4 regions of the Pseudomonas sp. m6p genome follow, and region 1 is predicted to be linked to each of the others. Evidence: predicted binding sites of a transcription regulator. Region 1 holds the regulator's gene; each other region holds the start of a gene.

Region 1 (7,713 bases):
CACGCGACGTTTCATGCCGCCCGACAGCTCGTCCGGCATCAGCTCGATCGCGCCGCGCAGTCCAACCGCCTGCAATTTGAGCAGGACGATGTCGCGGATCATCTCGTCCGGTAATTGGGTATGAACCCGCAAGGGGAAAGCGACGTTCTCGAAGACATCGAGATCGGTAAACAGCGCGCCACTCTGAAACAGCACACCCATGTGCTTTCGCGCATCGAACAGATCACTGCGCGACAGCGTCGGCAGGTTCTGACCGTTGACCCAGACTTCCCCGCTGGAGGGACGCAATTGCGCGCCCATCAGTCGCAGCAGCGTGGTCTTGCCACACCCGGAAGGCCCCATGATGCCGGTAACCTTGCCACGCGGGATGCGAATATCGACGTTATTGAAAATGCTGCGCGCACCGCGCTTGAAGGAGACTCCCTTCAGCTCGACCGCGTAGGCGTTATCGGCACTCATCTAAACTCCTTGCGATGCAGCCTCTCACTCGGACGCCTGGCTTTCCGCAGAAAGCACATACCTCCCGGGCAGGCCGAACTGGCGGCGAACTATATCACTGCAAACGCCAAGCGCCCAAGGCCCATGCCCCTCCGCGTTCAACGATATGACAGGCCCGACGGCACTTTTTCGGGGTTTTGGTTGCCAGGAATGACAAAGCTCGACGAACTTGCGTGAGGCTTTTCAACATAACCGCTATAATCGCCGCCTTTTCATCGGGCTATACGATTTCTGACATGAGCCAATCCAGCGACCTGATTCAATCGGCACAACGCACCATCCGCCTCGAAGTGGAAGCCGTACAAGGCTTGTTGCCCCATATCGACGCCGATTTCGTACGCGCTTGCGAGATGATTCTGGCCAGCAAGGGCCGTGTGGTAGTGGTCGGCATGGGTAAATCCGGGCACGTCGGCAACAAGATTGCCGCGACCCTGGCCAGCACCGGCACCCCGGCCTTTTTTGTTCATCCAGCCGAAGCCAGCCACGGTGACATGGGCATGATCACCCGCGATGACGTGATCCTCGCCCTCTCCAACTCCGGCTCGACCAACGAAATCGTCACCCTGCTGCCGTTGATCAAACGCCTGGGCATCCAGTTGATCAGCCTGACCGGCAATCCACAGTCACCGCTGGCCAAGGCCGCCGAAGTCAATCTCAACGTTCACGTCGAGCACGAAGCCTGCCCGCTGAACCTGGCACCGACTTCCTCGACCACCGCTGCGCTGGTCATGGGCGATGCCCTGGCCGTGGCGCTGCTGGAAGCCCGGGGTTTTACCGCCGAAGATTTTGCTTTCTCCCACCCGGGCGGCGCCCTGGGTCGACGCCTGCTGCTGAAAGTGGAAAACGTCATGCACGCCGGCCAGGAGCTGCCGCAAGTGCAACGCGGCACCCTGCTCAAGGACGCGCTCATGGAAATGACCCGCAAGGGCCTGGGCATGACCGCGATCGTTGAAGCCGATGGCAAACTCGCCGGGATCTTCACCGACGGCGACTTGCGCCGCACCCTGGATCGCAGCATCGACATCCGCAGCGCCACCATCGACCAGGTCATGACCGCGCACGGCAAGACCGCACGGCCCGAGATGCTCGCCGCCGAAGCGCTGAAAATCATGGAAGACCACCGAATCAACGCACTGGTGGTCGTGGACGAAGAAGATCGCCCGATCGGCGCCTTCAACCTCTCCGATCTGCTGCGTGCAGGAGTGATGTAATGACAACCGATCTGCTGCAACGCGGCAAAGCGATCAAACTGGCGGTGTTCGACGTCGATGGCGTCCTCACCGACGGGCGCCTGTACTTCCTCGAAGACGGCAGCGAATTCAAGACCTTCAACACCCTCGACGGCCAGGGCATCAAGATGCTGATGAATGCCGGCGTCGAAACCGCCATCATCAGCGGCCGCAAGACGCCGGTGGTTGAGCGCCGGGCGAAGAACCTCGGCATCCCGCACCTGTTTCAGGGCCGCGAAGACAAATTGGTGGTTCTGGACGGCCTATTGGCGCAACTGGGCCTAAGCTATGAACAGGTCGCCTACCTCGGTGACGACCTGCCTGACCTGCCGGTGATCCGCCGCGTAGGCTTGGGCATGGCCGTGGCCAATGCTGCCGACTTCGTGCGCGAACACGCCCATGGCGTCACTCGGGCCCGCGGTGGCGAAGGTGCCGCCCGAGAGTTCTGCGAATTGATCCTGCGCGCCCAGGGCCGCCTCGATGCGGCCAACGCCGCGTACCTGTGAGCCAAACCATGTTTAGCAAAAAATTTCGCAACTTCCTGTTGTTCGGCTGTATCGCTGCCCTGTTCGCAGCGGTCGGCTACTGGAACATCAGCCCTGAACGGTTCCTCGACAAACCTGTGACCAAGGTCGAAGACACCGCCATCGACTGGTACGCCACGAACACGCATACCCTGCAATACCTTCCGGACGGCAAGGTGCAGTACGAAATGACGTCGGACAAGGCCGAGCATCTGAAAGCGACGGACGTGACACTGGTCACCAAACCCGACCTCAACATGTTCCGCGGCACAGACTTTCCGTGGCACGTGACCAGCGAGCGTGGCGAAGTGAACCCGGACGGAACCCAGGTAGAACTGATCGACTCGGTACGCATCAAGCGCACCGATGAAAAGAACCGCGACACCCTGATCACCAGCACCCGCATGACGGTGTTCCCTCAGCAGCAATATGCGCAGACCGAGCAACCCGTTAGAATCGACGGCGCTGGCGGTGTATCGACTGGCGTGGGAATGAAGGCGTATTTGAAGGAAAGCAGGATACACCTGCAATCGAACGTAAGAGGACAGTATGAGGCTCGTTAAAACCCTCCCTATTTTGCTCAGTCTGGGCGCAGCACTGGGAAGCGTGAGCGCCTGGGCTCTGCCGAACGATCAGCAGCAACCTATCCGCATTCAGGCCGACGACGCCCAACTGGACGACAAGAACGGCATCGCCACCTATAAAGGTGACGTGATCATCACCCAGGGTTCGATGATCGTTAAGGGCAATACGGTAACCATCACCCGTACCCCGACCGGCGACATCGACGTGGTGACCTCGGTGGGTAACCTTGCCTACTTCGAGCAGTTGCAAACCCAGGGTGACACCAAGCCTGTACAGGGCTGGGGCGTGACGATCCAGTATCACGCCGCGCAAAACCGCGTCGTGCTGATCGACAAGGCCAAGGTTGTCGACAAGGACAACAACACCACCCAAGGCGAGAAAATCGTCTATGACACGGTGAGAAAACTGGCCAGCGCCGGTCGCGCTACCGGCAACAAGGTCACCGAGACGCGTCCGCGCATCGACATGGTGATCCAGCCGAAGAAGAAAACCGACGAGAAAACCCAGTAATGGCAACTCTGAAAGCTCAGCACCTGGCCAAGGCCTATAAAAGCCGTCAGGTCGTGCGTGACGTCAGTCTGTCGATCGACAGCGGCCAGATCGTCGGCCTGCTCGGCCCGAACGGTGCCGGCAAGACCACCTGCTTCTACATGATCGTCGGCCTGGTGCAGGCCGATCAGGGTCGCGTGCTGATCGACGATCTGGACGTCAGCCACCAGCCGATGCACGGTCGCGCCAAGGCCGGTATCGGCTATCTGCCGCAAGAAGCGTCGATCTTCCGCAAACTGTCGGTGGCCGACAACATCATGGCCATCCTCGAGACCCGTCAGGAACTCGACAAGGCCGGCCGTCGCAAGGAGCTGGAAAGCCTGCTGCAGGAGTTCCATATCAGCCACATCCGAGACAACCTCGGCATGAGCCTGTCCGGTGGTGAACGCCGTCGGGTGGAAATCGCCCGCGCCCTGGCGACCGCCCCGAAATTCATCCTGCTCGACGAACCGTTCGCCGGTGTCGACCCGATCTCGGTCGGCGACATCAAGCAGATCATCCATCACCTCAAGGCCAAGGGCATCGGTGTGCTGATCACCGACCACAACGTGCGTGAGACGCTGGATATCTGCGAGACCGCCTACATCGTCAACGACGGTCAACTGATCGCTGAAGGCGATGCGGCAACCATCCTTGCCAACGATCTGGTGAAGGAAGTGTACCTGGGCCACGAGTTCCGCCTCTAAAGCGCGAGCGCATTCGGCCAGCCGTCCGGGTGCTGTAACGCTGAAGCGCTTTTTTTATACGCTTTATTGTTACAGCGCTCTAGGCAAACACGACAGTTTCAGGCATATAATTTGCTTAAGTTTGGCGCTTCGGCGCCCTGTAGTGGATGGCGCATGCGCGCCGGCGAATAAGGTGTTAAGCCCCTGCCATGAAACCATCGCTAGTCTTGAGAATGGGCCAGCAGCTGACGATGACACCGCAGCTGCAACAGGCCATCCGCCTGCTCCAATTGTCGACCCTGGACCTGCAACAGGAAATCCAGGAGGCCCTGGAATCCAATCCGATGCTCGAGCGCCAGGAAGAAGGCGACGACTTCGACAACTCCGATCCATTGGCCGACAACGCCGAACAAAAAACCAACACCGAGATTCAGGAACCTTCCTATCAGGAAACCGCCCCGACGGTGGACAACCTGGAGGAAGGCGAATGGAACGAGCGCATTCCTAACGAATTGCCCGTTGATACCGCCTGGGAAGACGTCTACCAGACCAGCGCCAGCAGCCTGCCCAGCAGCGATGACGATGAGTGGGACTTCACCACCCGCACCTCCGCCGGGGAAAGCCTGCAAAGCCATCTGCTGTGGCAACTGAACCTGGCGCCGATGTCCGACACCGACCGCCTGATCGCCGTGACCCTGATCGATTGCATCAACAATCAGGGCTACCTCGACGAAACCCTCGAAGAAATTCTCGACGCCTTTGATCCGGAACTCGACATCGAGCTGGACGAGATCGAAGCCGTCCTGCATCGCATCCAGCAGTTCGAACCCGCCGGCATCGGCGCACGCAACCTCGGCGAATGCCTGTTGCTGCAACTGCGTCAGCTCCCGGCCAAGACTCCTTGGCTGAACGAGGCCAAGCGTCTGGTCAGCGATTACATCGATCTGCTTGGCAGTCGCGACTACAGCCAGCTGATGCGACGCATGAAGCTCAAGGAAGACGAGCTGCGTCAGGTCATCGAACTGGTGCAGAGCCTCAATCCGCGCCCGGGTTCACAGATCGAATCCACCGAAGCCGAGTACGTGGTGCCTGACGTGATTGTGCGCAAGGACAACGAACGCTGGCTGGTCGAGCTGAATCAGGAGTCGGTGCCTCGTCTGCGGGTCAATGCGCAGTATGCCGGCTTCGTGCGACGCGCCGACACCAGCGCCGACAACACCTTCATGCGCAACCAGTTGCAAGAGGCACGCTGGTTCATCAAGAGCCTGCAAAGCCGCAACGAAACCCTGATGAAGGTGGCCACCCAGATCGTCGAGCATCAGCGCGGCTTCCTGGAATACGGCGATGAAGCCATGAAACCGTTGGTCCTGCATGACATCGCCGAGGCGGTCGGCATGCACGAATCGACGATTTCCCGGGTCACCACGCAGAAATTCATGCATACCCCTCGGGGCATTTATGAACTGAAATACTTTTTCTCCAGCCACGTCAGCACCTCTGAAGGCGGTGAATGCTCCTCCACGGCGATCCGCGCGATCATCAAAAAACTGGTCGCGGCGGAAAATCAGAAAAAGCCATTGAGTGACAGCAAGATCGCTGGTTTACTGGAGGCACAAGGCATTCAGGTGGCTCGCCGCACCGTCGCCAAGTACCGCGAATCCCTCGGGATCGCGCCTTCGAGCGAACGCAAGCGGTTGATGTAAGCCACGTTACAGCGTTCCAGTGGCAGGCTATCCGGCCTGCCGCTTTATGCACTGGCAACGAAGGAGAAGCTGTATGCAAGTCAACATCAGTGGACACCAACTGGAAGTGACCGAACCTCTGCGCACCTACATCAACGAGAAACTCGAACGATTGGAGCGCCATTTCGACAAGATCACCAACGTGCAGGTCACGATGTGCGTCGAAAAGCTCAAGCAGAAAATCGAAGCCACCTTGCATATTCCCGGCAGCGAAGTGGTCGCCAACGCAGAAGATACCGACATGTATGCTGCGATCGACTCACTGACCGACAAGCTGGATCGCCAACTCAAAAAGCATAAGGAAAAGACCCAGAGCCTCCTCCAGGGCGCAACCGGTCGTTAACACCCCCAACCCATGATCCGACTTGAAAGTATCCTGACCCCCGGCCGTTCCCTGGTGAACGTGCCGGGCGGCAGTAAAAAGAAAGCCCTCGAACAGATTGCCAACCTCATCCATAAAGAAGTGCCGGATCTGGCCATGCAGGATGTGTTCGATGCGCTGATCGCCCGTGAGAAACTCGGTTCCACCGGTTTCGGCAACGGCATCGCCATTCCCCACTGTCGCCTCAAAGGCTGCGAAGCGCCTATCAGCGCATTGATGCACCTTGATGCCCCCATCGATTTCGATGCCATCGACGGCGCTCCGGTTGACTTGCTGTTTGTCCTGCTGGTCCCGGAAGCGGCCACCGATGCTCACCTGGAATTACTGCGCCAGATCGCCAGCATGCTCGATCGCAAGGAAGTGCGCGAAAAACTGCGCAGCGCACCGAGTAACGAAGCCTTGTATCAGGTCGTCCTGAGCGAGCAGAACGGTCATTAATCATGCGTTTGATCATCGTCAGCGGCCGCTCCGGCTCGGGTAAAAGTACTGCCCTGGATGTCCTTGAGGACAACGGCTACTACTGCATCGACAACCTGCCGGCCGGCCTGCTGCCGGAACTCGCCGAACGCGCCCTGATTCATACCGAGCTGGCCCAGCCGCTGGTGGCCGTGTCGATCGATGCACGCAATCTGCCGAGCCACCTGTCGCGTTTCCCCGAACTGCTTGAAGAAGTCCGTGCCCGGCACATCCAGTGCGATGTGTTGTATCTGGATGCCGACGAAGAAACGCTGCTCAAGCGCTTCTCGGAAACCCGCCGGCGCCATCCGCTGAGCACTGCCAATCGTTCGCTGGCCGAAGCGATTCAAGACGAGACGGCCCTGCTGGGCCCGATTGCGGACCTGGCCGACCTCAAGGTCAATACTACCAACCTGAATCTGTACCAACTGCGTGACACCATCAAGTTGCGCCTGCTGAACCAGCCGGAGCCGGGCACGGCATTTCTGGTCGAGTCGTTCGGCTTCAAGCGCGGCATGCCGGTGGATGCGGATCTGGTATTCGACGTGCGCTGCCTGCCCAACCCGTACTGGAAGCCGGAGCTACGCGCCCAATCGGGTCTCGATGCACCGGTCGCCGAATACCTGGCGGCGCAACCGGAAGTCGAGGAGATGTATCAGGATATCTTCGGCTATCTGAATAAATGGCTGCCACGCTTCGCTGCGAGCAACCGCGCCTACGTCACCATTGCCATTGGCTGCACAGGTGGGCATCACCGCTCCGTTTACCTGACCGAACGCCTGGGTCAGGCCCTGCAGAAAACCCTGAAGAACGTCCAGGTTCGCCACCGCGACCTCACTTAAAGGATTCACACCGCGATGCCTGCTCTGGAAATCGAAATCATCAATAAACTGGGCCTGCATGCCCGAGCGTCGGCCAAGTTCGTCGGGGTGGCGGGCCAGTTCCCGGATTGCACGATCAGAGTGGGTCGTACACCAGAAACAACCGTGGACGGTAAAAGCATCATGGCGATGATGATGCTGGCTGCCGGCAAGGGCACGAAGATCTATCTGAGTACTGAAGGCCATCAGGAACAGGAAGCGC
Region 2 (7,713 bases), 720 kb from region 1:
GTCGATCAGTGGCAGCAGGTCACGCCGGCGCACGACGTCGAGCACACGCTGCCAGTCGTCGTGACTCAGGTCGAAACCGGTCGGGTTGTGGCAGCAGGCATGCAGCAGCACCACATCGCCTTGCGGCACTTCGTTGAGCACGGCAAGCATCGCGTCGACGTCGAGGCGGTTGTCGCTGCCCACGTAGGGGTAGTGACTGACCTTGACCCCGGCGGCGGCGAAAATCGTTTCGTGGATCGGCCAGGTCGGGTTGCTCAGCCAGACGCCCTTGCCCGGCAGGCACTGGGCGATGAAGTCGGCTGCCAGACGCAGGGCGCCAGTGCCGCCCGGAGTCTGGGTGGCGCCGGCGCGCTGTTCGGCGATCAGCTTCGAGTCGGCGCCAAGCACCAGCTCATTGATGACCTTGCCGAACAATGGGTTGCCGTGCCCGCCGATGTAGGTCTTGGTGTCCTGGCTTTCGACCAGTCGCGCTTCGGCGATTTTCACCGCTTCGGGGATCGGCGTCAGGCCCTGGGCATCCTTGTAGACGCCAACGCCGAGGTCGAACTTGCGCGGGTTACTGTCCTGCGCATAGGCCTCCATCAAACCGAGGATCGGGTCGCCGGGTACCCGGCCGATGGCGTCAAAGTGCATTACTTGCGTCCTTCTGCGGTCTTGGCCACTTCGTCAGTGCGCGCGGCCATGATGAAGTCGTTGCGGTGCAGGCCTTTGATCGAGTGGCTCCACCAGGTCACGGTGACTTTGCCCCACTCGGTCAGCAGACCCGGGTGGTGACCTTCGGCCTCGGAGATCTCGCCGACGGCGTTGGTGAAGGCCAGTGCGTGCTTGAAGTTTTTGAACAGGAAGACTTTCTCCAGCTGCATGATGCTGTCGCGCACTTCGATGTTCCAGTCAGGGATCTGCTTGATCAGGATCGGCAGTTCTTCGTCGCTGACTTGTGGCGCATCGGCACGGCAGGCTTCGCAGTGGGCTTGGTTCAAAGTGGACATGGTGTGATTCCTGAAATCGAGTGTGTTTTTTTTATAGAAACTATCGGTCCGTCAATGCCGTCACGCTAAACCAAAGTGGCGGCGACTGACAGACTCAATTGTCAGCAAAAGTCGCGGATCACGCGGCTTTCGGTTTTGGCGGAAACTTCGGTGCGTGCAACCCCAACTGCATGCCTTCCTTGACCATGCCCATGATGTCTTCGTGGGCCAGGTCGAACAGGCGCTTGAGGTTCGGCAGGACAAAATAAAGTGGCTGCAGGATGTCGATGCGATACGGCGTGCGCATGGCTTCCAGTGGGTCGAAGGCCTGATGCTCGGGCTCGTCCGACAGCGAATAAACGGTTTCCTTCGGCGAGGACAGGATGCCGCCGCCATAGATGCGTTTGCCTTGCGGGGTGTCGACCAGGCCGAACTCGATGGTCATCCAGTACAGGCGCGCCAGGTACACGCGCTCTTCCTTGGTGGCCTGCAGGCCGAGCTTGCCGTAGGTATGGGTGAATTCAGCGAACCATGGGTTGGTCAGCAGCGGGCAGTGACCGAAGATCTCGTGGAAGATGTCCGGCTCTTGCAGGTAGTCCAGTTCTTCGCGGGTACGAATGAATGTAGCCACCGGAAACTGCTTGCTGGCGAGCAATTCGAAGAAGGTCTGGAAGGGGATCAGTGCCGGGACGCGGGCAACCTGCCAACCGGTGGTCTCACCGAGCACCTTGTTGATCTCGCCCAGTTGCGGAATGCGGTCATGGGGCAGACCGAGTTTTTCGATACCGTCCAGGTATTCCTGGCACGCGCGACCCTCGATCACTTTCAGCTGGCGGGTGATCAGCGTGTTCCACACCGCATGTTCTTCGGCGGGGTAGTCGATAAAACCTTGCGCATCGGGCTCGCGGGCCACGTATTGCGTCTGTTTCATACTGCTCTCCTGCTAGGGGAATTCGTTCTTGTTATGTCCAGCGATGGGGTCAGGATTACCCGAGAGTGGGGCGGGATGCAGCAGGTTGAACGCGTTCCTTGTAGGAACAATCGCCATATTTCGTAAAAAAATCGTTACGCTTTGGCCTGTATCTCGCATTTGCGGTGATTTTCAGGTTTGAAAAGGGCTGTGGCTGTCACATAATCTTGACAACTATCTGCGCGCCTCGACAGAAAAGTCAGGCGCTACCCCCTGTGGGAGCGAGCCTGCTCGCGAATGCGGTCTGTCTGACACATCTATGCTGAGTGTGCAGCCGCCTTCGCGAGCAGGCTCGCTCCCACAGGTCTGTGTTCAACCTTATTGCTGGTTTGTCGGGTCATTCATATGCGTATCAAAGTCCACTGCCAAAACCGCATCGGCATCCTGCGTGACATTCTCAATCTCTTGGTCGAGTACGGGATTAACGTTGCGCGCGGTGAGGTCGGCGGCGAGCATGGCAATGCGATCTACCTGCACTGCCCGAACCTGATCAACATTCAGTTCCAGGCGCTGCGGCCGAAGTTCGAAGCGATTGCCGGGGTGTTTGGGGTCAAGCGCGTCGGGTTGATGCCCAGTGAGCGTCGGCACATGGAGTTGAATGCGTTGCTTGGCGCGCTGGAATTTCCGGTGCTGTCGATCGACATGGGCGGCTCGATCGTTGCCGCCAACCGCGCGGCCGCGCAGTTGCTTGGGGTGCGCGTGGACGAGGTGCCGGGGATTCCGCTGTCGCGCTACGCCGAGGATTTCGACCTGCCGGAACTGGTACGCGCCAACAAATCGCGAATCAACGGCATGCGCGTCAAGGTCAAGGGCGACATCTTTCTCGCCGACATCGCGCCACTGCAATCGGAGCACGACGACAGCGAAGCCATGGCCGGTGCGGTGCTGACCCTGCACCGCGCCGACCGCGTCGGCGAGCGCATCTATAACGTGCGCAAACAGGAGCTGCGTGGCTTTGACAGTATCTTCCAGAGTTCGAAGGTGATGGCGGCGGTGGTGCGTGAGGCCCGGCGCATGGCGCCACTGGATGCGCCGCTGTTGATCGAAGGCGAAACCGGCACCGGCAAAGAATTGTTGGCGCGGGCCTGTCACCTCGCCAGTCCACGCGGGCAGTCGCCATTGATGGCGCTCAACTGCGCGGGGCTGCCGGAGTCGATGGCCGAGACCGAACTGTTCGGCTACGGCCCTGGCGCGTTCGAAGGCGCGCGCGCCGAAGGCAAACTCGGTCTGCTGGAACTGACGGCGGGCGGTACGCTGTTTCTTGATGGCGTCGGCGAAATGAGCCCGCGCTTGCAGGTGAAGCTGCTGCGCTTTCTGCAGGACGGCTGCTTCCGCCGGGTCGGCAGTGATGAAGAGGTGTATCTGGATGTGCGGGTGATCTGCGCCACTCAGGTCGACTTGTCCGAGCTGTGCGCGCGCGGCGAGTTTCGTCAGGATCTGTATCACCGCTTGAATGTGCTGTCGCTGCACATCCCGCCGCTGCGCGAATGCCTCGACGGTTTGACACCGCTGGTGGAACACTTCCTCGATCAGGCCAGTCGGCAGATCGGTTGCTCGCTGCCGAAACTGGCGCCGGCGGCGATGGAGCGTCTCAGTCACTACCACTGGCCGGGCAACGTGCGACAGCTGGAGAACGTGCTGTTTCAGGCGGTCTCGCTGTGTGATGGCGGCACGGTCAAGGCCGAGCATATTCGCTTGCCGGACTACGGCGTGCGTCAGCCGCTTGGCGATTTCTCGCTGGAAGGCGGGTTGGACGAGATCGTCGGACGCTTCGAGAAAGCGGTGCTGGAGCGGCTGTACTCCGAGCACCCGAGCAGTCGGCAACTGGGTAAGCGACTGGGGGTTTCGCATACCACCATCGCTAATAAGTTGCGTGAGTATGAGGTCGGTAAAGACTCTGAAGCTTGAGATCAAAAGATCGCAGCGTGCCGCAGCTCCTACAGGGGGAGGCATTTCAATGTAGGAGCTGCCGAAGGCTGCGATCTTTTGATCCTTTGCCGCCAAGCGGCATAACACCGCCGGTTTTTCGACTTCGATACATTTCCAATTGCCCCGTAAAACCCCGCAAGTCCTTTGTTTACCGGGCCGCAAGCCGCCAGAAAAAAGTTGGTCTGCAAATTGCTTATGGCTCAGCAGTACAGCGGTGGGCGGCAAACGTCCGGCATGCAGAGGAAAGAGTGTGGACAAGTACCTTTATGTGGCAATGACCGGCGCCAGTCAGAACGCACTGGCGCAAAAGGCCCATGCCAACAACCTGGCGAACATCTCCACCAATGGTTTTCAGCGCGACCTGGAGCAGGCGCGTTCGATGCCGGTGTTCGGTGACAGCTTTCCGGCGCGTGCGTTTGCCATGAGCGAACGGCCCGCCACCGACTTCACCGCCGGTTCGCTGGTGCAGACCGGCCGCGACCTCGACGTGGCTGTGACCGGCAACGGTTTTATTGCCGTGCAGAACCCCAACGGCGGCGAAAGCTACGTGCGCACCGGCAGCCTCAATATCGACGCCCTCGGCGTATTGCGCGCCGGCAACGGCATGCCGGTATTGGGCAACGGCGGTCCGATCGCCGTGCCGCCGGAGCAGCAGGTCGAAGTCGGTGAAGACGGCACCATCAGTATTCGTGCGATGGGCGAAGGCCCGCGCGTCATGGCGGAAGTCGACCGGATCAAACTGGTCAACCCGGACATCAAGAACCTCAACAAAGGCCTCGACGGCTCGATCTACACCAAGGACGGCCAGCCGGCGCCGGCCGATGCCAACGTCAAACTGGTGTCGGGTTTCCTTGAGTCGAGCAACGTCAATGCCGTGGAAGAAATGACCTCGGTGCTGGCCCTGGCCAAGCAGTTCGAGTTGCACGTCAAGATGATGAACACCGCCAAAGACGACGACCAGGCCATGGCTCGGGTCTTGCAGATCAGCTAATTATCAGAACGTCGCGCCGTAAAACAGGCGCACGAGGAGAATCGAATGCTTCCGGCTCTATGGGTTGCCAAAACCGGTCTGTCCGCCCAGGACACCAACCTGACCACCATTTCCAACAACCTGGCGAACGTCTCGACCACGGGTTTCAAACGTGACCGTGCCGAGTTCCAGGACCTGCTGTATCAGATCAAGCGTCAGCCAGGCGCCCAGTCGACCCAGGACAGCGAACTGCCGTCGGGTCTGCAACTGGGTACCGGTGTGCGCATCGTCGGTACCCAGAAAAACTTCACCGCCGGCAGCCTGCAAACCACCGAGCAGCCGCTGGACATGGCCATCGACGGTCGCGGTTTCTTCCAGATCCTGCAGCCGGACGGCACCACGTCCTACACCCGTGACGGTACTTTCCACCTCGACTCCAACGGCCAGATCGTCAACGCCAGCGGTTTCGCCCTGGAGCCGGCCATCGTCATCCCGAACAACGCGCAGAGCTTCACTGTCGGCACCGACGGCACCGTCTCGATCACCGTGCCAGGCAACCCGGCCGCTCAAGTGATCGGCAACCTGCAAACCGCCGACTTCATCAACCCGGCCGGTCTGCAGGCGGTGGGTAACAACCTGTTCCTGGAAACCGCTGCTTCCGGCGCGCCGCAAATCGGTACCCCGGGCCTGAACGGTTTCGGTACCACGCTGCAGAACACCCTGGAAGGTTCCAACGTCAGCACCGTTGAAGAGATGGTCAACATGATCACCACTCAGCGCGCCTACGAGATGAACTCCAAGGTGATCTCCACTGCCGACCAGATGCTCTCGTTCGTAACGCAGAATCTGTAATCAAGTCTATGGGGCGGCCTGAGGCCGCCAGCAACACCGTGAGGTAGGGTCATGAAACGCTTCGTATCTGTTCTGGCATTGGGTGGGGTCGTCTCGCTCGCGGGCTGCGTCGCACCGACGCCCAAGCCCAATGACCCTTACTACGCTCCGGTGTTGCCACGCACGCCATTGCCGGCGGCGGCCAACAACGGCTCGATCTATCAGGCCGGCTTCGAGCAGAACCTGTACAGCGACCGCAAGGCGTTCCGGGTTGGTGACATCATCACCATCACCCTGAACGAGAAGACTCAGGCGAGCAAGAACGCCAACTCCCAGGTGGCCAAGAACAGCAAGACCGGCATCGGCCTGACCTCGCTGTTCGGCGGCAGTGGCACTACCAACAACCCGTTGGGTGGCAATGACCTGAGCCTCGACGTCGGCTACAGCGGCGACCGTGCGACCAAGGGCGACAGCAAGGCCGCGCAGGGCAACACCCTGACCGGCTCGATCACCGTGACCGTGGCCGACGTGCTGCCCAACGGCATCATCGCCGTGCGCGGCGAGAAGTGGATGACCCTCAACACCGGCGACGAGCTGGTGCGGATCGCAGGTCTGGTGCGTGCCGATGACATCGCCACCGACAACACCGTGTCGTCGACCCGCGTCGCCGATGCGCGCATCACCTACTCGGGCACCGGTTCGTTTGCCGATGCGAGTCAGCCAGGCTGGTTCGACCGTTTCTTCCTCAGCCCGCTGTTCCCTTTCTAGGTGGCGACTTTGAATTTCAAGAGCCTCATGCTGGCGGCGGCCCTGTTGTCCGCTGCCTTTGGTGCCCACGCCGAGCGGCTGAAAGATATCGCCAGCATTTCCGGTGTGCGTTCCAACCAGTTGATCGGTTACGGCCTGGTGGTCGGGCTTAACGGCACCGGCGACCAGACGACGCAAACCCCGTTCACCCTGCAGACCTTCAACAACATGCTCTCGCAGTTCGGCATCAAGGTGCCGCCGGGATCGGGCAACGTGCAGTTGAAAAACGTTGCGGCGGTGTCGGTGAGTGCCGATCTGCCAGCGTTCGCCAAACCGGGTCAGCAGGTCGACATCACCGTGTCTTCGATCGGTAACTCCAAGAGCCTGCGCGGCGGCACCCTGTTGCTGACCCCGCTCAAAGGTATCGACGGCAACGTCTACGCCATCGCTCAGGGCAACCTGGTGGTCGGCGGTTTCGATGCCGAAGGGCGTGACGGTTCGAAGATCACCGTCAACGTTCCGTCGGCCGGTCGTATTCCGGGCGGTGCGTCGGTGGAGCGTTCGGTACCGAGCGGTTTCAACCAGGGCAACAGCCTGACGCTGAACCTCAACCGCTCCGACTTCACCACCGCCAAGCGCATCGTCGACAAGATCAACGACATGCTCGGCCCTGGCGTGGCGCAAGCCATCGACGGTGGCTCGATTCGTGTGACGGCACCGCTCGATCCGAGCCAGCGCGTCGACTATCTGTCGATTCTGGAAAACCTTGAAGTGGACCCGGGGCAGGCGGTGGCGAAAGTCATCATCAACTCGCGCACCGGCACCATCGTCATCGGCCAGAACGTGAAAGTCTCGCCGGCCGCCGTGACCCACGGCAGTCTGACCGTGACCATCACCGAAGACCCGATCGTCAGCCAGCCGGGTCCGTTGTCCAATGGGCAGACGGCCGTGGTGCCACGCTCGCGGGTCAATGCCCAGCAGGAAGCCAAACCGATGTTCAAGTTCGGCCCGGGCACCACCCTCGACGAGATCGTGCGGGCGGTGAACCAGGTGGGCGCGGCACCGGGTGACCTGATGGCCATTCTCGAAGCTCTGAAGCAGGCCGGCGCGTTGCAAGCCGACCTGATCGTGATCTGAGGACGGCGACCATGGATATGCGCAAAGGCAGTCTGGTGGGCACGGGCGATTCGGGTTCGTACTCCGACCTCAATCGTCTGAACCAGCTCAAGGTCGGCGACAAGAACAGCGATGCGAACATGCGCAAGGTGGCGCAGGAATTCGAATCGCTGTTCCTTGGC
Region 3 (7,713 bases), 1.4 Mb from region 1:
ATGGTTTGGATGTTTGTCGTTAGTCAAGTAGTTTAAGTATTGAATAATTCCGCTGTGCTTGTCTTTTATCCGCTCGCTTCGAACAAACCAATTTTTTAATTTTCTCACATGTCCTCGAAATTTGAGAGTTCAGCGAGTCGGCTCTTGAAGATAAGTGAAACGCAATGAGGCGAATTTATATGGCTTTCAATTAAGAGCATTACGCATCTTTGAAGTTTTTCGTCGAGGCTGACAAATCCAAAAACATCAACCTTTCGGTTGTCGTGGAAAGATAATAAGAATTCTCTTGCTCTCCTGCCTTGATTGCTGTGTGTATATGCAACCTCTTCAAGCTCCAAAAATGCTGCAATAATGAGTTGCTGGTGTATCGGTATATTCATAAATTTCTCCTTGGTGTGAATATACAAATACCATTAATATTTTAATTGTCAAATCCGTTTAGTTAAAATTTGAAATTAACTTCAAGATAGGACAACCACGCTGTGGTTGACTGTTGACCTTCGGCAACATTCCTACTTGCTCAGGTCGGCGACCCGAGACCCGCTAAAAGCTGAGCGGCATGGATTATTTGTATTTTGGGGGGGGCTGAGATATTTATTATCTTTCGATTTGACTTGTCGAATTCAAATGGTAATTTAATAAAAAGTGAACTGCAAAAACATAAGTTTCTGAGGTTCGGTGTTGATGCTGTAGGCGATTGGATTGCACTGTTTTCTGCAATTAGTAAATCGTGGATTTCATAACTATAATAAATACAGCGTATGCACTTTCCATAGTTTTGGATGAGCTGACCCGGCTCATTATTGCGATTTTTGGACTATGTGAAGCGAAGGCCATACAAAGGGGAACCCGGCAATGAATGGTTGCCAGCCCGCAAGCCACTGGAAACGGTGTTGAACAGGGAGCCGGGACGCCGCAGATACGGGCGTTAAGTGTTCAAAGTCTAAGCAGTAGTATCGCTGACTTAGGCCCGAGAAAGGGGCTTCTTTTTTTGGTTATGCTGTCCTCCGAAAGCTCATTTTTTAATGAGTGACTAGGAAGGAGCAGCATTGCCGAGAAAAGCGAAGCCTTCTTCGAAGGCAATGCTGGTGGTTAAGAGCAAAGCGAAAACCCCTTAGGGTTTTCAAGACACACGCACACGTACGTACGCATGTAGCCGAGATTATACATCTAAGAAATTGTGTTTCTTTACCTTCCTCGGGTCATAGTCGATACTGCGATTAAACATATCATCTATTTCTGCGATGGCTTTCTTGGTGTATTTCTCATAATACTCGCCCTTATTGTTTTTCACTTCATCCATAATGATTGGCGTTAAAGCGTTACATTTTTCAATGAATTCATTTGGGTTGAAATTTATTGTGTCAAAGGCGTTTTCGATTAAGGCCAAATGTTCGGCTGTGGGGAAGATGCTCGCTGCTATTTCCTTTAGTTCGGCAAAATTTATTGAGTTGGTTCCCGCACTTTTTGTCACTGCTGTTGCCATTGTTAATATATAGGCAAGAACCACATCGTTCATGTGCGTTCTTAAGCCTTGACTATGTAGACGGTCAATTTGAGGTTGAAGGAAATCTTTTATGACCTTTTTTACTATTGGTAACTTTTGTGCTGACTCTCGCTCCTGATTTCGTTCGTATAGCATGGTTATAGCGAGCCCATATTGTTGGTAAACGTCAAGAGTCGCAAAATCTGGATTGTTCTCTTTAAGTATTTTTCTTGCTTCGCGTAGTGCGTTTGGCGTTTCCGTAACAGCTACGGAAAAGTCCCGGGGAACACCTTGCTTATTGGCGTAGATTATTGCCTCAGATAATGTTTTTCTAACCGCCGTGGATGAAACTCGCTTTGCTATTCTCCAGACCAAATAAACAACGACGCATATTCCTATTAGCTCAAACACCTTTCTAATTCCTTATCTAAATAGTCGTTGGGCTGAATTACTTATGTGGCAGCAAAAATATCATCCCCAAATACTAATGTAAATTCAAAGCCCGGCCGCCAATGGCACGGATGCAGAGCCTCCGCACCCTTGACGGCCCTGATCAGAATTTTTTGGGGTCTAATGGTTGCCAAAAAGAAGCAGGTTGTGCGCGCCTGCCGCCGCAATCAGCAGCGCCCGTTTGGCGGCCATCTGTCCTTGCACTTCGTTGAGGTCGGGATAAGGTTTCGCCGCGTGGATCAGCCCGTCCGAGACATATGGCTCGACCGGCGTATGCCCGTTGAAATGCGCCACGGCTTCCAGCAGATGATCCACCGCAAACACTTTCAGGCCCGAAGCCAGACAGGCCTCCTCGGCATTCGCCCGCGGCACCACCAGGGCCCGCCCGGCCTTGCGCGCCGCCAGCGCCGCTGGCAACACCCCGCGCACCGGCCGCACCGCGCCGGACAGCGCCAGTTCACCGAGGCATTCCACCTCATCCAGCGTGAGACACGGCACCTGCACACTTGCCGACAGAATCCCCAAGGCAATCGCCAGATCAAACCGCCCGCCGTCCTTGGGCAAATCCGCCGGCGCCAGATTCAGGGTGATCCGCCGCGCCGGAAACTGCAGCCCGGAATTGATAATCGCGCTGCGCACCCGATCCTTGCTCTCCTTCACCGCCGCCTCGGGCAGGCCGACCATGGTCAGCGACGGCAGGCCGTTGGCCAGATGGACTTCGACGGTAACGGCAGGTGCATCCACGCCTATCTGGGCGCGACTGTGGACGATGGACAGGGACATGGTCGTTCCTTGAGCTGAATCGGGGGCCGCTTCCTGCGGGTTTTTGAAGGGTAGTCGGGGAAAGGGGAGCTGGCGGGCGCGAACTTTCACTGGATGTTGCGGGAGGAGGTCAACCAGTTTCGAGGCGAAAAAAAACCGCCTTGAGTAGACGGTTTTCAGTTTGCAGGCATCGGTGAGGCCAAGGCCTGCGTATCCTTTGCGGACACACTCACGTGCGCTCAGGTTATGCATGTTTGCTCATTGGCGCAAGTATCAGATGGACTTGAAAGGGGGGGCAACGGTCCTGTTACTGGCGCATCCTAACGACTTGATACAAGTTGTTTAAGTCGCTTTCTAAGGTCTGTCATAAAGTCCGCAATGACGATGCCCACTCATGAGGTATTCGCGAAGTGTGGCCGGGGGCGCAAAGACTTCATGTTCCTCGACACGGTGTGAGACCCGTGCCGGTGTTGTATTCGGGGAACCCACACCCGGTCGCCTTGGCGGACACACTCACGTGTAGTCCCGAAGGTGTTCGTACGCCGGAAAGTGCATCGGAGGTTTGGCCCCACGCAAGGAGGGCCAAAGTATGTCTAAGTTTCTTAAACATATGTGGCGCCTCGTCAGAATCGCGTTATGGGATTTTCGCCTGTACGAGTTTCTGCGAGACCGTTGGAATAATTCGTTGTAGAGGATTGATCTGACGGAAACCGCTCCTGCCTCGGCGGGGGCGGTTTAATGTCTACTCGCAAACTTGAAGGCGTCTCGGCCCAGGGGCTGCAGTCTTACTCGGCCGGCGGCGTCAGCCTGGCTTCCAGTTCTGCGACTTTGGCTTCAAGGCTTTCAAGGCGGGCGCGAGTTCGAGCCAGTACGAGCATCTGGCTATCGAATTCTTCACGGCTCACCAGATCCAGTTTGCTGAAAGCACTTTGCAGCAGCATCTTGAGCTGGCTTTCGATTTCGGCTTTTGGCAGCGGGGTGTCGCCGCTGAACAGGCGGGAGGCAGTGCCGCTCAGGGCGTCGAGGAAGTCTTTGGGCGCGAGCATGGAATGTGTCCTGTAAACAGTGGCGCGCAGTGTATCACGCAGTGTCTATAGTCATTGACGCAGGCACGGATGCACGCTTTTCGCGCAGGCGGACGGACGGCAGCGCACCGTTGTTGTGCGTAACCGTCGGGGCTTTTTTGCGCGGGCGCCTGTGGCAGCGGCCAAGGGCTTGAAATCAGAGGAATTTGGCGAGATGGCAAGCTTTCTGCTTAGTCGGTAGTGACCCATGCACTGATGCAGTCGCTGTGACGAATGCAGTGCGGCAGGCGGAGCGGGGAGTTTCGCCGGCAGCGGTTAGCTGGCGTCAGTCGGGCAGGCAAGGCCGACGATGCGTTACAAAGCCAGGCACTGCGCTTAGACTTGAGTCGGGTTTGTTTTCCTGGGGCAAGTCCACCAATTCGGGAGAGAGTTTCATGAAGCTAGTCACTGCCATCATCAAGCCGTTCAAGTTGGACGACGTGCGCGAGTCGCTGTCCGAAATCGGCGTGCAGGGCATTACCGTTACTGAAGTTAAAGGCTTCGGCCGGCAGAAGGGTCACACCGAGCTGTATCGCGGCGCGGAATATGTGGTCGATTTTCTGCCCAAGGTGAAAATCGACGTGGCCATCGACGACAAGGATCTGGATCGGGTTATCGAGGCGATAACCAAGGCGGCCAACACCGGCAAGATCGGTGACGGCAAGATCTTCGTGGTCAATCTGGAACAGGCGATCCGCATCCGTACCGGCGAAACCGATACCGACGCGATCTAAACGCCGCCACAAACCCAACGCCCCAGGAGAAAACAATATGACTCTGCGTAAATTCGCAGGGCTAGGCGCCCTGTTGTCCATCGTAATGCCCGGCCTGGCCATGGCGGCAGATCCGGTGGCGCCTCCAGTCCTCAATTCCGGCGATACCGCCTGGATGCTGACCTCCACAGCCCTCGTGCTGTTCATGACCATTCCCGGCCTCGCGCTGTTCTACGGCGGCATGGTTCGCTCCAAAAACATTCTTTCGGTGATGATGCAGTGCTTCGCCATTACCGGTCTGATCAGCGTCCTGTGGGTCATTTATGGCTACAGCATCGCGTTTGACACTACCGGTATGGAGCAAGGCGTCGTCAACTTCAATTCCTTCGTCGGCGGCATGGGCAAGGCCTTTCTGGCCGGTGTCACTCCGGCGAGCCTGACCGGCCCGGCGGCGCTGTTCCCTGAGGCGGTGTTTGTCACCTTCCAGATGACCTTCGCGATCATCACCCCGGCGCTGATCGTCGGTGCGTTCGCCGAGCGGATGAAATTCTCGGCGATGCTGATTTTCATGGGCGTGTGGTTCACCCTCGTCTATGCACCGATTGCACACATGGTCTGGTCCGGTAACGGCGGCCTGTTGTGGGACTGGGGCGTACTCGACTTCGCGGGCGGCACCGTGGTGCACATCAACGCGGGTATCGCCGGCCTGGTAGCGTGCCTGGTACTGGGCAAGCGCAAAGGTTTCCCGACCACCCCGATGGCGCCGCACAACCTCGGTTACACACTGATGGGTGCAGCGATGCTGTGGGTCGGCTGGTTCGGTTTCAACGCCGGTTCCGCCGCTGCTGCCAACGGTACTGCCGGTATGGCGATGCTGGTCACTCAGATTGCAACCGCAGCTGCCGCACTGGGCTGGATGTTTGCCGAGTGGATCACCCACGGCAAGCCAAGTGCACTGGGCATCGCCTCGGGTGTGGTTGCCGGTTTGGTTGCAATCACTCCGGCGGCTGGCACCGTGGGCCCGATGGGCGCACTGGTGATTGGTCTGGCGGCGGGTGTGGTGTGTTTCTTCTGCGCCACCACCCTGAAACGCAAGCTTGGTTATGACGACTCCCTGGACGCATTCGGCGTGCACGGTATCGGCGGTATCCTCGGTGCGATCCTGACCGGTGTATTCGCTGCACCGTCGCTGGGCGGCTTCGGCACCGTGACCGACATCGCGGCGCAAGTGTGGATTCAGTGCAAAGGCGTCGGCTTCACAGTGATCTACACCGCGATTGTCACCTTCATCATCCTCAAGGTGCTGGACGCCGTGATGGGGCTGCGGGTGACCGAGGAAGAAGAATCGGTTGGCCTGGACCTGGCACAACACAACGAACGCGGCTACAACCTGTAAGTACGCGCATCGAAAAAACTTGCCCGGCTTGCCGGGCATTTTTTTGTCCGGGATTTGTCATTGAGAGAGCAGCTGAAAGGATTTTTCGTACGGCTTTCGTCGTGTTTACGATGGGCATTTTTCTGCGGCCAATGGCTTACATCATTGCAGGAATATTAGGGCCTTTGTTTTTTCCCAGAGCGCGCTAGAATGCGCCCCGAACGTGCGGAGAACTGTATGTGGCAACAGACTCTGATAACCCTGCGGGCACGGCCCCGGGGCTTTCATCTGGTAACGGACGAGTTACTCGCCGGCCTGCCTGAACTCAAGGCGTGCCGGGTCGGTCTGTTGCATTTGTGGCTGCAGCATACCTCGGCGTCGTTGACCATCAACGAGAACGCCGATCCGGCGGTCCGTCGCGACTTCGAACGATTTTTCAATCGTCTGATCCCACAAGGAACAGACGGCTATGAGCATAACGACGAAGGCCTGGACGACCTCCCGGCGCACTTCAAGGCCAGCGTGCTTGGCTGCCAGATCAGTCTGCCGGTATCGGCTGGGCGTCTGGCTCTGGGAACCTGGCAAGGCGTTTATCTGGGCGAGCACCGTGATCATGGCGGTGCCCGTAAAGTCCTCGCCACCTTGCACGGTGACGGGGCGTAAACCGCTGGTCACCAGCGGTTACCGATTTTTTTCCGGCGACTTTCGACAGTCGCCAAAGCTGGTCTATAACTAATCTGCTTTTCGCAAGTCATGAGGTAGAACATGAGCGACGATGATCTGGAAAACGACGACCTCGAAGTAGGCGACGAAGACGAGGCCGAGGACGGTCTGGAAGCAGCAGCGGAAGACGTTGCTGAAGACGATGGCGGTGACGATACGCCGGCCCCGGCTGCCAAGGGCAAAGCCAAGGCTGCGGTGTCGGTAGACGAGTTGCCGAGCATCGAAGCCAAGAACAAGGAGCGCGACGCCCTGGCCAAGGCCATGGAAGAATTCCTTGCGCGCGGCGGCAAGGTGCAGGAAGTGGAGGCCAACGTGGTCGCCGATCCGCCCAAGAAGCCGGACAACAAGTACGGCAGCCGCCCTATCTGAGGCGTGCCACTTGCTTGCTGAAAAAGCCCGCCGTCGCTGCGGGCTTTTTCATGCCTCGAACAAATACTCCAGACGCGCCGCGATCCCTTGCAGGGGTGAGCCTTGTGGCGAGGGGATTTATCCCCGATGGGTCGCGAAGCGGCCCCTAATGCAGCACGCCCCACAGTCCTGACACACCGTGCAAGATGACTTCACGGCTGCTGCGCAACCGATCGGGGATAAATCCCCTCACCACAAAAAAGTGGTTGTGTGTCAGCAGGCGGTGGCATTCCAGCGGGCGAGCACTGCTGGCAGATCCGTGAGGTTACGGATTTCAGCATCCGGCTGACGCTCCGCTTCCCAGACCTTGCCCGCCGGGTTGAACCAGATCGCGCGCATGCCCGCCTGCTGCGCCCCGGCAATGTCGTCGCCCGGATGATCGCCAATGTGCACGGCCGCTTCCGCACTCACACCACCACGCTGCAACGCCTCGTGAAACAGCCGCGCATCCGGCTTGGCAATACCGATGTCTTCGGCGCACAACGCAAACTTGAAGTAATCGGCGAGCCCGAGGCGGCGCACGTCAGCGTTGCCATTAGTGACCACGCCGAGGGCGTAGTGGTTGGCGAGGATTTCCAGGGTGGGTTCGACCTCGGGAAATACCGTGATCTGGTGCCGTGCCTGCAGGAACACTTCAAAACTTTTGTCGGCCAGATCCGAAGCTTCGCCGTGGGCGTACCCGGCGTCTTCCAGTGCGTGGAACAGCACCCGCCGGCGCAGCGCGCTGATGCG
Region 4 (7,713 bases), 970 kb from region 1:
CCTGCCCAAGGCCGGGGTGTTCAAGCACGGTCGCTGGATGCGCAGTTCGGCCAGCTTCGGCATGATCGCCCTGAACATTACGCCCGACGACGTCGTCTATTGCACTTTGCCGCTGTACCACGCCACGGGGCTCTGCGTGTGCTGGGGCTCGGCGATCAACGGTGCTTCCGGGTTCGCCATCCGCCGCAAGTTCAGCGCCAGCCAGTTCTGGCCGGACGTGCGTCGCTATAACGCGACCACCCTCGGGTATGTCGGCGAATTGTGCCGCTATCTGGTCGATCAACCACCCAGCGCCGATGACAGCCGTCACGCCGTGCGCAAGATGATCGGCAACGGCTTGCGTCCCGGCGCCTGGGCCGAGTTCAAGACCCGGTTTGCCGTCGAGCACATCTGCGAGCTGTACGCGGCGAGTGACGGCAATATCGGCTTCAGCAACATTCTCAACTTCGACAACACCATTGGTTTCTCGCTGATGGCCTGGGAACTGGTGGCATACGACCACGACAGCGGGCAGCCGCTGCGCAGCGCCAACGGCTTCATGCGCAAGGTCGGCAAGGGCGAGCAGGGCTTGCTGCTGGCACGGATCGATGAAAAGGCCCCGCTGGACGGTTACACCGACCCAGAGAAAACCGCCAGAGTGGTGCTACATGATGTGTTCAGCAAGGGCGACCGCTTCTTCAATACCGGCGACTTGCTGCGCAATATCGGTTTCGGCCATGCGCAGTTTGTCGATCGCCTCGGCGATACCTACCGCTGGAAGGGCGAAAACGTCTCGACCACGGAAGTGGAAAACCTGTTGTTGCAGCATCCGCACATTTCCGAGGCGGTGGCCTACGGTGTGGAAGTGCGCAACACCAACGGTCGCGCCGGGATGGCCGCCATTACGCCCGCCGAGTCACTGGCGACCCTGGATTTCACTGAATTGCTCGCATTCGCCCGTCAGCGCATGCCGGCCTATGCGGTGCCGCTGTTCCTGCGGGTGAAGGTGAAAATGGAAACCACCGGGACGTTCAAATACCAGAAGACCCGTTTGAAAAACGAGGGCTTCGACCCCGCCCAGACGGGGGATGACCCAATCTATGCCTGGTTGCCCGGCACTCAGACTTACGTGCAGGTGACGGATCAGGTGCTGACCGATATTCATCAGGGCAAGTACCGCTATTGAGATTGGCTATGGCCGGACTTGAGAAAAAGGGGGTGACAGCTATCGTCGCGCTCGGGAAACTGTCGGCTTTGCGAATAACCGAAAGTGGAGTTGCCCATGTCTGACCAAAGCCGCCAGATGACCCCTGAAGAAGCTGCCGAATTCACCGAGCAGGTTTTCAACAAGGCGCGCGAAGGTGATGCGCTGATGCTTGATCGGCTGATCAGCGCCGGTTTGCCGGTGAACCTGAAAAACAGCAAGGGCGACACGCTCTTGATGCTCGCCAGTTACTACGGCCACGTCGACGCGGTGCAGGTGCTGCTCAAGCACAAGGCCGACCCGGAAATGCGCAACGGCAACGGCCAGAGCCCGATTGCCGGTGCCGCGTTCAAAGGCGATCTGGCGGTGGTCAAGGCGCTGGTGGAAGCGGGGGCCGAGATCGAAGGCTCGTCCTTTGACGGACGCACGGCGTTGATGATGGCGGCGATGTTCAACCGCGTTGAAATCGTCGATTACCTGCTCGGCAAAGGCGCGGATCCGCAAGCCAAAGATGCCAATGGCATCACCGCGCTGGATGCGGCGCGGACCATGGGGGCGGTCGATACCACGGCGCAGCTGGAAAAGCTGTTGGGCTGATAAGGTCAAAAGATCGCAGCCTGCGGCAGCTCCTACAGGTCTCACATTCGTTCGCCAAATGGGCGCGGAACTTGTAGGAGCTGCCGCAGGCTGCGATCTTTTGCTTTGTGCGCTATCCTCCGCGCCCTCAAATTCAACCTTCCACAGGATCCGCCCTCATGAAAGCCGCACTCGTCGAACTCATTAGCAAAATCAGCTCCGGCTGCATGGGCGAGGACGAGATCCTGAACGTGGCCGACGAAGCGGCGCAGGCCTACGCCGATGCCGATGCGTTCCTCGCGGCCAACCCGGACATCAACTACGACGACACCTTCCCGATTCCGCTGGGTGAGTGGGTGGTGGTCGGCAGCCTGCCGGACACCGTGCTGTTCCAGGCCGACACCTACGTTGACCTGTTCGCGCAGATCGTCGCCTCGTTCGGCCCGGGCGTCGAATTCAACCTCAAGCCCAAGCAACTGGCCAAGACCGAGGCACTGACCGCACTCAACCGCATTCAGGTGCAGATGAGCAGCCTGAACAAGGAAAACGGCGGTTACACGCTGATGAACTTCAGTCAGCTGCTCGATGACGAGCTGCAAGTGGTGCTGGTCTACGGCAACGACGTGCCACGAGTGCTGGAGCTGTGTGCCGAAGTCGGCATCGCGGCGGCGCCGTCCCTGGAAGCGCTGAAAGTCGCCGTTCACGTCTGAACGCAATAAAAGGGAACCCTGCGCGCGACCGTCTATCCTAAAAGTGCATGCCACTAATCTGGAGTGACACCATGGGTTCCACGTTCAACGGGCTGATTGGCCTGATCATTCTTGCCCTCGACATCTGGGCCATTATCAACGTACTGAAAAGCGGTGCCGAGACCGGGATGAAAATCCTCTGGGTCCTGCTGATTATCCTCCTGCCGGTGCTGGGTCTGATCATCTGGGCGATTGCCGGGCCGCGGGGCAATGTGCGGGTCTGAAGAACACTGTAATACCCCTGTAGGAGCTGCCGAAGGCTGCGATCTTTTGACTTTGTTTTTTTTAAAACAGAGATCAAAAGATCGCAGCCTTCGGCAGCTCCTACATGGATTGTGGATTGTCGATAAACAGAGGTTCGACCTGTCATCTTCGGCAACGTAGAATGCGCGCCTTTCCCGGGCAATCGTCCCCCACGATTGGCGCCCGCGCATTCATCGGAGCACTTGACCATGACCGTCACCAAGACCAGCGAGTACCTGGAAACCCTCTACGAAGGCTACGGCCAGCGTTTTCGCATGGAAAAACTGCTGCACGAAGTGCGCACCGAACATCAACACCTGGTGATCTTCCAGAACCCGCGCATGGGTCGGGTGATGGCGCTGGACGGAGTGATCCAGACCACCGAAGCCGACGAATTCATCTACCACGAAATGCTCACCCACGTGCCGATCCTCGCCCACGGCACAGCCAAGCGCGTGCTGATCATCGGCGGCGGTGACGGTGGCATGCTGCGCGAAGTGACCAAGCACGCCAGCGTCGAGCACATCACCATGGTCGAGATCGACGGCACCGTGGTCGACATGTGCAAGGAATTTCTGCCGAACCACTCCAAGGGCGCCTATGACGATCCACGCCTGAATCTGGTGATCGACGACGGCATGCGTTTCGTCGCCACCACCACAGAAAAATTCGACGTGATCATCTCCGACTCCACCGACCCGATCGGTCCGGGCGAAGTGCTGTTCTCGGAGAACTTCTACCAGGCCTGTCACCGTTGCCTGAACGAAGGCGGAATCCTCGTGACCCAGAACGGCACGCCGTTCATGCAGATCGATGAAGTCAAAACCACCGCCGGTCGCCTGCGCAGCCTGTTCCCGGACTGGCACTTCTATCAAGCGGCCGTGCCGACCTACATTGGCGGTTCGATGACCTTCGCCTGGGGCTCGACCAACCCGGCCTACCGCAAACTGAGCCGTGAAACCTTGCAGCAGCGCTTCATCGGCAGCGGCATCGTCACCCGCTACTACAACCCGGAAATCCACATCGGCGCGTTCGCGCTGCCACAGTACGTGCTGCAGGCGATCAACAAGCCGAGCAACGACTGACGCACTATTCCCGGATCGGTGATAGATCCCCTGTGGTGAGGGGATTTATCCCCGACCGGCTGCGCAGCAGTCGGAAAATCGGCAGACGCGTTGGAACTGACACTATGCGTTCGCTGAATTCAGGGACGCTTCGCGCCCATCGGGGATGAATCCCCTCGCCACACAAGCCTGTTTCCCCATCGGTTAATTTTTTTTCATGTTCGTGCGCTGCAATCCTTTTGAACGATCAATCTCGCCAAAAGTCGAGATAGTAGTAAGCCCATTTGCGGGTTTGATCGAGGAGGCACCGATGCAAAAGTGGAAAGTCACTTTCGTGGACGATCATGGTGAAATTGTCGATGAGGTGTTCGAGCGCGCGGAATGCCCCAGTGACGACGAGGCTGCACGCCTGATCAAGGAACGGCTCCTGCCGGTGGCCGCCAAACTGGATCTGAACGATCTGGAAGGGCGAACCCCTGATGCTGGCGTCAAAAGCCTCGAAACCCAGAACAGCATCAAGATCCGCAGCATCACTCCAATCTGAAAATCTTCCTTTCATCCGCAACAACCAGGCCTTGGCAGCAGCTCTATCTTGGGGCTACTCTGCAAGCGAGATCAGCGAACGAATCGCTAAGGTCTGGTCTTGTCAGCTACATGCTTGTTTCCCGCCGGCAACCGGTTTGCCGATGTACTTCTGGCCTGTAAGGCCCGGGGCGGGAATACGGAAAGTCTATCCATCTATCCGAGGGGGACGTTTCATGAGCACAGCCTATCAAGAAGACATCAGCAGCAACGTACTGCGCCGCATGAAAGAAGGCGGTTTCGACTTTTCCCGGTTCCATCCCATCGAGTTCTACGCCATTTTTCCGGACGAGGAGCGGGCGCGCAGGGCGGCGGGCAAATTTCGCGGTGAATCCATCAATGCCCAGGTCAGTGCGCGCGAAGATGGCGCGTGGTCACTGGAACTGAGCAAAGTGATGCACGCGACCTATGACGACATTGGCGATTTCGAGCAGGGCTTTTCTGCCGTGGTCGAGCCGCTGGGCGGCATCATCGAAGGCTGGGGCGTCAAGCAGGAGGTGCGCAACCGCCATCGTCTGAACTGATCTCTGGATTCAGGTATTGAGCAACGGCTGACCTTCGGGTTGGCCGTTGTCGTTTTCAAAGATCAAAAGATCGCAGCCTCCGGCAGCTTCTGCACCAATCACCTGCAGGAGCTGCTGGAGGCTGCGATCTTTTGCTTTTTACTTTCAAAACATTTCAGAAAGGCAAAAAAAAGCCACCGGAGAGGGTGGCTAAAAGGGAAGACCGATAAGGAGAGGAAACCGGTCAGGGTTACGGCCTGCGGGGACTGCGCGGGCAGTCCGGATCAGTGGAGCTGAAGCCTTCAGTGGGGAAGTTTTCAGCGAATGCGCCGATTATCCGCAGCCCGGCGCAAGCAGTGAAATCAACTCTGACTATGCTGGTGATAGGCGATGCAGTGCGTCGCAATGAAGCGGGGGCAATCCTGTTGGAGCATTTGCCGCACAGGAATGGTGCGGTGCTTGCGGCTTGATTATCCAACCGATTGAAATCAAAGCGTTTATGCCGATGGCACGGGCCTTGCGAAGGCCTGTAGGTCCGGGTGACAAGGAGTACGGCATGATCCGCACCTATTTTGATGAAATGTACGATGCCGGCGGCCAGGTTCGCCCGCATTACCGGGAGTTCGCCCGCTGGCTTGCCGACACGCCTGACGAGTTGCTGGCGCAACGGCGGCGCGAGGCCGACCTGCTGTTCCACCGGGCCGGGATCACCTTCACGCTCTATGGCGACGAGCAGGGCACCGAGCGCCTGATTCCGTTCGACACCATTCCGCGCAGCATTCCCGCCAGCGAGTGGCGGATCGTCGAGCGTGGCTGTATCCAGCGGGTCAAGGCGCTGAACATGTTCCTTGCCGACCTCTATCACGAGCAGCGCATCATCAAGGCCGGGATCATTCCCGCCGAACAGGTGCTGGCCAACGAGCAGTACCAGTTGGCGATGCAGGGCCTGGACCTGCACCGCGATATCTATTCGCATATTTCCGGCGTTGATCTGGTGCGCGACGGCGACGGCACCTACTACGTGCTCGAAGACAACCTGCGTACCCCGAGCGGCGTCAGCTACATGCTTGAAGACCGCAAGATGATGATGCGCCTGTTTCCGGAGCTGTTCGCCGCCCAGCGCATCGCGCCTATCGATCACTACCCGAACCTGTTGCTCGACACCCTGAAAAGCTCCAGCCCGATCGACGACCCGAGCGTGGTGGTACTGACGCCGGGGCGCTTCAACAGTGCGTTCTTCGAACACGCCTTTCTGGCACGGGAAATGGGCGTCGAGCTGGTGGAGGGCGCGGATCTGTTCGTGCGTGACGACAAGGTCTTCATGCGCACCACCGACGGGCCGAAAGCGGTGGACGTGATTTACCGGCGTCTCGACGACGCTTTCCTCGACCCGCTGGCGTTCCGCCCGGACTCAATGCTCGGCGTACCGGGACTGCTGTCCTCCTATCGCTCGGGCAACGTGGTGCTGGCCAACGCTATAGGCACCGGCGTGGCGGACGACAAGTCGGTGTACCCGTTTGTCACCGACATGATCCGCTTTTACCTCGACGAAGAGCCGATCCTGAAGAACGTGCCGACCTGGCAGTGCCGCAATCCCTCGGAACTTTCCCATGTACTGGCCAATCTGCCGGATCTGGTGGTCAAGGAAACCCAAGGCTCCGGCGGTTACGGAATGCTGGTGGGGCCGGCGGCGACGGCGGCGGAAATCGATGCATTCCGCGACCGGATCAAAGCTAAACCCCACGCGTACATCGCGCAGCCGACGTTGTCACTGTCGACCTGTCCGACCTTTGTCGAAAACGGCATTGCGCCGCGCCATATCGACCTGCGTCCGTTTGTACTGTCTGGCCGCGAAACCCGGGTCGTGCCCGGCGGTTTGACCCGTGTCGCCCTGCGTGAAGGCTCCCTGGTGGTGAATTCCTCCCAGGGTGGCGGAACCAAGGACACCTGGGTGGTCGAGGATTGAAGGAAGCTTGCCATGTTAAGTAGAACTGCCTCGGATCTGTACTGGATGTCGCGTTACCTGGAGCGGGCGGAAAACCTCGCGCGGATGCTCGATGTCAGTTATTCGCTGTCGCTGATGCCGCAGGACGGTCGCGGCGACGGTCTGCACGAGCTGGCCATGCCGCTGCTGATTACCGGCACCCTCGACGATTACCTTGAGCGTCACGGCGAACTGCATGCCGAACGCTTGCTGCATTTTTTCGCCCTCGATGCGGCCAACCCGGCGAGCATCTACAGCTGTCTCGGCGCGGCGCGGGCCAGTGCGCACGCGGTGCGTGGACGAATCACCGCAGACATGTGGGAGAACATCAACGCCACCTGGCTGGAGATTCGCGGCATTGCCGAGCAGGGCCTCAGCCGTTACGGCATGAGCCGTTTCTGCGAGTGGATCAAGGAGCGCTCGCACCTGTTCCGTGGCGCGTCCTACGGCACGATCATGCGCAACGATGCGTTCCGCTTCATTCGCCTGGGCACCTTCATCGAGCGTGCAGACAACACGCTGCGCCTGCTCGATGCGCGCTACGAAATGGCTGGCGATCAGGCCGAGGCCGTCAGTGACGGCACCGCCCACGCTTACTATCAATGGAGTGCGCTGCTGCGGGCGCTGTCGTCTTTCGAGGCCTACACCGAGATCTACCGCGACGCCCCCGGCGCCCGGCATGTCGCCGAGCTGCTGCTGTTGCGCGCCGATGTCCCGCGTTCGTTGCGTGCCTGCACCGAGGAAATCGACCAGATCCTCGCCCAGTTGCCAGGGGCCAACGGCCGTCCGGCGCAACGTCTGGCCGCTGAGATGGACGCGCGTCTGCGCT

The links. The regulator sigma-54, encoded in region 1, starts transcription at its own class of promoters, with help from an activator protein. The targets are predictions, from matches to a motif close to ANTGGCATNNANNTTGCTNT.
Region 2: ACYZUM_RS04285 (flagellar basal body rod protein FlgF) is a predicted target of sigma-54. The motif match lies at 4,044-4,063, and genes of this name have one in related genera.
Region 3: glnK (P-II family nitrogen regulator) is a predicted target of sigma-54. The motif match lies at 3,937-3,956, and genes of this name have one in related genera.
Region 4: ACYZUM_RS05470 (circularly permuted type 2 ATP-grasp protein) is a predicted target of sigma-54. The motif match lies at 5,405-5,424, and genes of this name have one in related genera.

Annotation. Positions count from the first base shown of each region.
Region 1 is NZ_CM147084.1:182,717-190,429, reverse strand. Features, by position in the region: gene ACYZUM_RS00840 (ATP-binding cassette domain-containing protein) at 1-459, opposite strand, end outside; gene ACYZUM_RS00835 (KpsF/GutQ family sugar-phosphate isomerase) at 735-1,709, shown strand; gene ACYZUM_RS00830 (KdsC family phosphatase) at 1,709-2,233, shown strand; gene lptC (LPS export ABC transporter periplasmic protein LptC) at 2,242-2,814, shown strand; gene lptA (lipopolysaccharide transport periplasmic protein LptA) at 2,801-3,346, shown strand; gene lptB (LPS export ABC transporter ATP-binding protein) at 3,346-4,071, shown strand; gene ACYZUM_RS00810 (RNA polymerase factor sigma-54) at 4,260-5,753, shown strand; gene hpf (ribosome hibernation-promoting factor, HPF/YfiA family) at 5,827-6,135, shown strand; gene ptsN (PTS IIA-like nitrogen regulatory protein PtsN) at 6,148-6,612, shown strand; gene rapZ (RNase adapter RapZ) at 6,615-7,472, shown strand; gene ACYZUM_RS00790 (HPr family phosphocarrier protein) at 7,488-7,713, shown strand, end outside.
Region 2 is NZ_CM147084.1:905,942-913,654, forward strand. Features, by position in the region: gene ACYZUM_RS04265 (amino acid aminotransferase) at 1-633, opposite strand, end outside; gene ACYZUM_RS04270 (4a-hydroxytetrahydrobiopterin dehydratase) at 633-989, opposite strand; gene phhA (phenylalanine 4-monooxygenase) at 1,108-1,899, opposite strand; gene ACYZUM_RS04280 (sigma-54-dependent transcriptional regulator) at 2,284-3,846, shown strand; gene ACYZUM_RS04285 (flagellar basal body rod protein FlgF) at 4,118-4,858, shown strand; gene flgG (flagellar basal-body rod protein FlgG) at 4,904-5,689, shown strand; gene flgH (flagellar basal body L-ring protein FlgH) at 5,741-6,436, shown strand; gene ACYZUM_RS04300 (flagellar basal body P-ring protein FlgI) at 6,464-7,552, shown strand; gene flgJ (flagellar assembly peptidoglycan hydrolase FlgJ) at 7,564-7,713, shown strand, end outside.
Region 3 is NZ_CM147084.1:5,564,140-5,571,852, reverse strand. Features, by position in the region: gene ACYZUM_RS25520 (hypothetical protein) at 1-108, opposite strand, end outside; gene ACYZUM_RS25515 (DUF7673 family protein) at 105-380, opposite strand; gene ACYZUM_RS25510 (hypothetical protein) at 1,163-1,897, opposite strand; partial or broken gene ACYZUM_RS25505 (magnesium chelatase domain-containing protein) at 2,066-2,719, opposite strand; gene ACYZUM_RS25500 (accessory factor UbiK family protein) at 3,484-3,744, opposite strand; gene glnK (P-II family nitrogen regulator) at 4,158-4,496, shown strand; gene ACYZUM_RS25490 (ammonium transporter) at 4,534-5,871, shown strand; gene ACYZUM_RS25485 (secondary thiamine-phosphate synthase enzyme YjbQ) at 6,088-6,513, shown strand; gene sutA (transcriptional regulator SutA) at 6,616-6,942, shown strand; gene ACYZUM_RS25475 (HAD family hydrolase) at 7,195-7,713, opposite strand, start outside.
Region 4 is NZ_CM147084.1:1,149,283-1,156,995, forward strand. Features, by position in the region: gene ACYZUM_RS05435 (long-chain-acyl-CoA synthetase) at 1-1,165, shown strand, start outside; gene ACYZUM_RS05440 (ankyrin repeat domain-containing protein) at 1,262-1,780, shown strand; gene ACYZUM_RS05445 (hypothetical protein) at 1,939-2,469, shown strand; gene ACYZUM_RS05450 (PLDc N-terminal domain-containing protein) at 2,541-2,732, shown strand; gene speE (polyamine aminopropyltransferase) at 2,961-3,836, shown strand; gene ACYZUM_RS05460 (hypothetical protein) at 4,126-4,359, shown strand; gene ACYZUM_RS05465 (ribonuclease E inhibitor RraB) at 4,574-4,921, shown strand; gene ACYZUM_RS05470 (circularly permuted type 2 ATP-grasp protein) at 5,457-6,866, shown strand; gene ACYZUM_RS05475 (alpha-E domain-containing protein) at 6,879-7,713, shown strand, end outside.